3 regions of the Novosphingobium sp. CECT 9465 genome follow, and region 3 is predicted to be linked to each of the others. Evidence: predicted binding sites of a transcription regulator. Region 3 holds the regulator's gene; each other region holds the start of a gene.
What was found. The regulator LexA, encoded in region 3, represses DNA repair genes until DNA is damaged. The targets are predictions, from matches to a motif close to GTTCCNCNCTTGTTCT.

Region 1 (2,266 bases), 1.5 Mb from region 3:
GTTCCCTGCGCGGGTCCAACTGATCGCGGCGATGAATCCGTGTCGCTGCGGCCATCTGGGCGATCTGGCGCTGGGGTGCAGCCGCGCGCCGCGCTGTGCCGCCGATTATCAATCCAAGGTGTCCGGGCCTCTGCTTGACCGGATCGACCTGCACGTGGACGTTGACCCCGTTTCCGCCGCAGACCTTGCCCTGCCGCCGCCCGCCGAAGGGTCCGATCAGGTCGCCGCGCGCGTGGCCCGCGCCCGCGCGATCCAGACCACGCGGCTGGAGGGGACGGGCCGCCGCACCAATGCCGAACTCGACGCCGACCTGCTCGATCAATATGCCACGCCCGACGAGCCGGGCCGCAAGCTTCTGGCCCAAGCTGCCGATGCCATGCGCCTGTCTGCGCGGGGCTATACCCGCATGTTAAGGGTGGCGCGCACCATTGCGGATCTTGCCGGAGCTGAAACCGTGGGCCGCATCCACATCGCCGAAGCGCTCAGCTACAGGCGGGTCGCGCCAAGGGCTTGAAGTGGTTCACGCAGAGGACGCAAAGAGGTTCCTTTGCATTCACCGACGAAGTCGGCACAAATCATATTGCCCGTTCCACGCCTTGGACTGCACGCAACGTCTTTGCGCACTTTGCGGTCTCTGCGCGAAAACTAGAGGCTGCGCCCGATGAAGATCAGCAGCATCGCGCCGATCACCGATGCAAGGCAGCCTGCGCGATTCACGCCATCGCCGAACGTGCTGCTGGTCCGCCAACTGGCAAACAGCCCCGCCACCAGCGCGCCGCCGACGCCGAGCAGGATCGTCTTGAGCATCCCGATATCGACATCGCCGGGATAGAAGAACCGCGCGAGCACGCCCACGACAAGGCCGGTGAACACGATCGAGAGAATATTCAGCACGCCTACGCTCCATTCCTGTGGACACACCATATGGGACCGGTTGACCCGTTCTTGTCCACAATTTGCCGACGCGGACCAAATAAATTCCGACAAGCGCAGATTGCCACTTGAAGTGGCGCTTCTCCCGCGCGTCGCTGCACTGCAACATGGGTTGGTGAGCGACGAAGCGAATCGAGCGTACGACGAATCGAGTCTGCCTCAGCACTGTTACCCTCTTGTGTCTCAAACCGGTTGAGGCACTATGGGTTGTGGTTGGACTTCGGGGGAACCTCTAGACCTTGTTTGGCGTTGATGTGCGCGTTTTCCGCGAATTGGCAAAGGTTTGTCAGTTCGAACACGCGGTCCACCATGATTTGAGATTGCAGCGCGGTGGAGCTTTCAGGAATAGTGTTCCTGATATGTTCCATCTCCGCTATGGTCGGGCTGGTTCCGATTCGAAGAGGCGATGTGCCCGATAGTTGACTTGGGCGTTCAGACAGGGGTTGCGACGTGGATTTCAGAACTGGAGACGGCTCGGTGGCTGCACAGGACGAACTTGCCCTTGCTGAGGGCAGCAGCGCTTCGGCACCTGCCGAAGCAGCAAAGGCGATGGACATGAACACCAAGGACGCAGGCAGCGAGGCGCTGGTCGCAGGCATGGCCGCCACGGTCGCGGCGGCGGCGGTTGCAGCAGCGCAGCCCGAAAGCGATTCCAAGAAGGTCAATCCGCGCCGCTTCACCATCGTTACCGATGACAGCCGCGATGCGCTCCTCACCGATTTCGGCAAGGATACGCTGGACGACCGCTACCTGCTGCCCGGTGAGAAGTATCAGGACCTGTTCGCGCGCGTGGCCGATGCCTATGCCGACGATCAGGATCACGCCCAGCGCCTCTATGACTACATCTCGAAGCTGTGGTTCATGCCGGCAACGCCCGTGCTCTCGAACGGCGGCACCGGGCGCGGGTTGCCGATCTCGTGCTATCTCAATTCGGTCGATGACAGCCTTGAGGGCATCGTCGCCACCTGGAACGAGAACGTCTGGCTCGCCTCGCGCGGCGGCGGCATCGGCACGTACTGGGGCAAGGTGCGCGGCATTGGCGAGAGCGTGGGCCTGAACGGCAAGACCAGCGGGATCATCCCGTTCGTGCGCGTGATGGATTCGCTCACGCTTGCGATTTCGCAAGGCTCGCTGCGCCGTGGTTCGGCGGCATGCTATCTCGATGTCAGCCACCCGGAAATCGAGGAATTCCTCGAAATTCGCAAGCCATCGGGGGATTTCAACCGCAAGGCGCTGAACCTGCACCATGGCGTGTTGCTGACCGATGATTTCATGGAAGCCGTGCGCGATGGGCGCGAACACCACTTGCGCAGCCCCAAGGACGGTTCGATCC
Region 2 (2,266 bases), 610 kb from region 3:
CGGCATAGCGCTCGAACGGTTGGCGGCTTGGTCCGGTAGCCGGGTAACGGCCGCACGCATCTGACGGAGACTATGGTGGCAGAAACGCAGATCGAATGGACCGACGCGACCTGGAACCCGGTCGCGGGCTGTTCGATCATGTCGGCCGGCTGTACAAATTGCTACGCGATGGAAATGGCGCGCCGCCTTGAGACGATGCGCGTCGACAAATATAGCGGGCTGACGCGGCAGAGCGGGAACCGCACGGTCTGGACCGGGCTTGTCCGTGAGGATCGCGACGCGCTCGCCATCCCGACGAAGTGGCGCAAGCCCCGGAAAATCTTCGTCAACTCGATGAGCGATCTCTTTCACGACGCTGTCTCTGACGATTTCATTCTCGAAGTGTGGCATGTGATGCGCGAGACGCCGCATCACCATTACCAGATCCTGACGAAGCGTCCCGAGCGCATGGCCTCGATCCTCAATGAAATCATCGGCGAGGTCTTGCCCAATGTCTGGCTCGGGACCAGCGTCGAAGACAAGGCGGTAGCGCATAGGGTAGAGATTCTGCGGAAGGTGCCCGCTGCCGTTCGCTTCATTTCGTTCGAGCCGTTGATTGGCTCGGTCGGGTCAATCGACCTTTACGGCATTCATTGGGCGATCGTCGGCGGCGAAAGCGGCCGTTCAGCGCGGCCGATCAAGGAAGAGTGGATCGACGAGATTCACGCTCAATGCATTCGCTACCGCACCAAATTCTTCTTCAAACAGTGGGGAACCTGGGGCGAAGACAATAAGAAGCGGTCGAAGAAGGCCAATGGCCGCATGTATCGCGGCAAGGCTTGGGACGACATGCCCGAGGCTTCTTTGGCACTCTAGGCGCAAGAGTGCTAACCGTATCTTCTGGCCAGGTCGGCATTGTGTTATGGCAGGACTCGCAGTCCGTTGTTCCCTATGGAGCAAATGCTGAATCCTGAGCCGCTGTGCTGCGGCCGAACAAGGATCGAGCGGTTATGGCGAAGAAACATTATGGATGGGAATTGGGCAAAGAGCTTCCGAAACTGGGAGCACATAGTCTCGCTAAGCATCAGGTATTTGAGAAATACACCGAGCGTTACATAGAGATCCTCTCGCCCACCCCTGCCAAGACCGAACTCAATTTGTCGATTGTCGACGGTTTCTGCGGCGGAGGTGCTTATGATCTGAACGGCGAGACCGTTCCGGGCTCGCCGATGTTGCTGTTGGGGGCGGTCCAGCGCGCGGAGGCTCGGCTTGCCGCTGTTCGCAAAAACGGCTTCGATGTCCGCGCCGACTACTTTTTCATCGACCGCAAGAAGCCGCACATCGACTTCCTGCAGGATTGCATCCTGCAGTCGGAGCATGCGCCGGAACTCGGCCGATCTATCCATCTATGCAACGACAGGTTCGAGAACCAGGCTCTCCCGATCATCAACGCGATCAAGGCGAAGGGTTCGAGCCACCGCTCGCTGTTCTTTCTGGATCAATATGGCTGGAGCGACGTGACCTTCGCCACGGTCCGCAACATTTTCCAGCAGCTGAAGAACCCTGAGGTCATCATCACCTTCTCGGTCGACAGCCTCATCGACTATTTGACCGACCAGACCGCCATGATGAGGAGCGGACAGGCGATCGAACTCGATCCCTCGCTGGGTGAGGCACTAGCGGCGATGAAGACCGAAGACGGTCAACGGTCGGTGATCCAAGGGTTTCTTTATCGTCACATCCTGAACAATACCGGCGCCCGATTTTACACGCCCTTTTTCATCCGGTCGCCCGACAGCCACCGTTCCTACTGGCTGCTACATCTGTCCCAACATGCGCGGGCTCGCGACGCGATGGCGCAGTTGCACTGGGAGCTGCAAAACACCTTTGTCCATCCCGGCAAGGCAGGCTTCAATGCGCTCGGTTTCGATCCGTCGATCGACATGAACCAGCCGCGTCTCGAGTTCGATTTTGGTTCAAACGCGCGCCAAGATTCGCTGAATACCGCGATTGAGCAACTCCCGGGCCTCTTTTATGACGACGCCGTTCGCCTGGGCGAACCGGTCACGATCGCGAAGCTGTTCGCGGCCCGTTGCAACGAGACTCCCTTGACGCTTGATCTTGTTGCGGAAGCAGTGCGCAGGCTGCGCGACGATCATATGGAGCTCGATGTCTTCACGAAGGACGGCACGCCCCGCCTCAGGGCGATGAAGCTCTCGCCCAAGGATATCGTGCGCGTTCCCATGCAGAAGTCCTTCCTTCACGCGGCAGCGACGACGCGGCGCCA
Region 3 (2,266 bases):
TTCCGTGCTGATTGCGGCGGGCAGCCGCATCGGCCCCGCGCAGATCGCGCTCGCCATTGCAGGCGGCTACAGCCACCTCCCGGTCCATCGCCCGATCTCGCTGACCGTCATCGACAGCGGCGATGAACTTGTTCTGCCCGGCCAATTGCCGGATTTGCATCAGCTCCCGGCAAGCAACGGACCGATGCTGTGCGCGATGGCCGCCGCGCTTCCCACCCGAATCACACACCGCGGCCCTGTGGCAGACAGCCTTGCAGACCTTGCCGCCACTCTGGACGCCGCCCGCGATGCGGATGTGATAGTGACCAGCGGCGGCGCTTCGGTCGGTGACCATGATCTTGTCCGCCCCGCGCTCGAAGCCATTGGCGCCACCATCGATTTCTGGCGCGTCGGGATAAAGCCGGGCAAACCGTTGCTCATTGCCAGGCGGAACACGCAGATCATCATCGGCCTGCCGGGAAATCCGGCTTCGGCCTATGTCACCGCCTTCCTGTTCCTGATGCCGCTGCTGCGCGCCATGCTTGGCGCAGCGCAGCCTTTGCCGCGAACGATTCCAGCCCGCCTCGCCGGTCCGATGGGCAAGGGGGGAAGTCGCATGGAATTCCTGCGGGCGCAGTGGGATGGAGCCACGGTGGCGCTCGATCCCTTGCAGGATTCAGGGGCGCTATCCCCACTTTCCCGCGCGAACGCCCTGATCGTGCGCGATGCCGGAGCCGATGCCAGGCCGACAGGAGCGCATGTTCCGGTTTACCTGCTCGAAAATGGCGGTATTGCTTGACGGGTTGCAATTGGTTGCTTATCCGTTCCGCATTCGTTCACTCGCGGAGAACCGCCAATGTTGACGCGCAAGCAGCATGAACTGCTCACCTTCATCCAGATCCGTCTGGAAGAATCCGGCATTTCCCCCAGTTTTGAGGAAATGAAGGAAGCGCTTGATCTCAAGTCGAAGTCGGGGGTGCATCGCCTGATCTCGGCACTGGAAGAGCGCGGCTTCATTCGCCGCCTGGCCAATCGCGCCCGCGCGCTGGAAGTCATCCGCCAGCCTGAAAGCGCAGTAAGCAAACCTGCCTCGGCGCCGTTGCAACCGGCTGCCAACATCGCTTCAGTGGCCGCCCCGCCGCGCGCCGCGCCAAAGGCCACACCCGCGCCGGCGAATGACGTCATCGAATTGCCGCTACACGGCAAAATCGCCGCTGGCATGCCGATCGAGGCGCTTGAAACGGCTGCAACCTTGCCCGTGCCTGCCGCACTGCTTGGCGCGGGCGAGCATTACGCACTGGAAGTGTCGGGCGATTCCATGATCGAAGCTGGCATTTTCGATGGTGACTATGCGCTCGTGCGCAAGACCGACGCCGCGCGCGATGGCGAAATCGTCGTTGCACTGGTACGCGGAGAGGAAGCAACGCTCAAGTATCTCCACCGTGAAAAGGGCATGATCCGGCTCGATCCCGCCAATGCCGCCTACGATCCCCAGTTCTACCGGCCCGATGAAGTGGCCGTGCAAGGCAAACTCGCCGGATTGCTGCGCCGCTATCATTGATCGCGATTATCGCTTTTGCATATGGTCTTACCCTCCTCGTCTCCCCGGACTTGATCCGGGGACCATCCCTGCACTGGCACGGCAGTTCGTGATGAGAGATGGGATTGGAAACGAGTTGACGCTAACCGAATGGCGATAATGTCTTTTGCAAACACAAGTTTCAGCTTCGTCATTGCGAGCGCCGCGAAGCGGGGAGAAGCAATCCAGAGCAGTGTATAACGGCGCTGGATTGCTTCGTCGGCTTCGCCTCCTCGCAATGACGAAATAATGTTTGCAAAGGGTATAATCGCCAACCGAATGGGGAAAAGCATATGCCAATGCGATGACGGTCGTCATCGATCGCCATAATGCTTCGCCGATTGCCGCAAGCGAAATTTGGCAGGGTCTGCGGTGGATAGTTCCCGCATCGATGGAACGACGAATCCCTGAAAATGCGCCTACCTGTTCGGTTGTGCCGACCTGACGTGTTCGGCAACAGGTCTTTCAACTCTGGTCGATCGTTCGTGGTGCGCGGGCAGAGTGGCGGCGGAACTCGCTGTCACCTGTCCACGAGTTGCAGCGCGCTTATCGAACTTTGCGGGCAAGGGTGGGATCGGCCAGCGATACCAGCCCTGCCGTCCCTGCCCTTCGGCAACTGTGCGAATGCGCCCGGATGCAAGATTGATGGTGATACCGCCCGTTTGCGCGAGGAATATGCGGTCCGCCTTCAGCATCCGGGGGCGGCAT

Region 1: LUA85_RS00740 (ribonucleoside-diphosphate reductase subunit alpha) is a predicted target of LexA. The motif match lies at 1,101-1,116, and genes of this name have one in related genera.
Region 2: LUA85_RS05040 (three-Cys-motif partner protein TcmP) is a predicted target of LexA. The motif match lies at 970-985, and genes of this name have one in related genera.

Annotation. Positions count from the first base shown of each region.
Region 1 is NZ_CAKLBX010000001.1:153,976-156,241, reverse strand. Features, by position in the region: gene LUA85_RS00750 (YifB family Mg chelatase-like AAA ATPase) at 1-514, shown strand, start outside; gene LUA85_RS00745 (GlsB/YeaQ/YmgE family stress response membrane protein) at 646-894, opposite strand; gene LUA85_RS00740 (ribonucleoside-diphosphate reductase subunit alpha) at 1,384-2,266, shown strand, end outside.
Region 2 is NZ_CAKLBX010000001.1:1,028,565-1,030,830, reverse strand. Features, by position in the region: gene LUA85_RS05050 (macro domain-containing protein) at 1-64, shown strand, start outside; gene LUA85_RS05045 (DUF5131 family protein) at 73-855, shown strand; gene LUA85_RS05040 (three-Cys-motif partner protein TcmP) at 990-2,266, shown strand, end outside.
Region 3 is NZ_CAKLBX010000001.1:1,642,759-1,645,024, reverse strand. Features, by position in the region: gene LUA85_RS07985 (molybdopterin molybdotransferase MoeA) at 1-778, shown strand, start outside; gene lexA (transcriptional repressor LexA) at 836-1,540, shown strand; gene LUA85_RS07975 (ComEC/Rec2 family competence protein) at 1,978-2,266, opposite strand, start outside.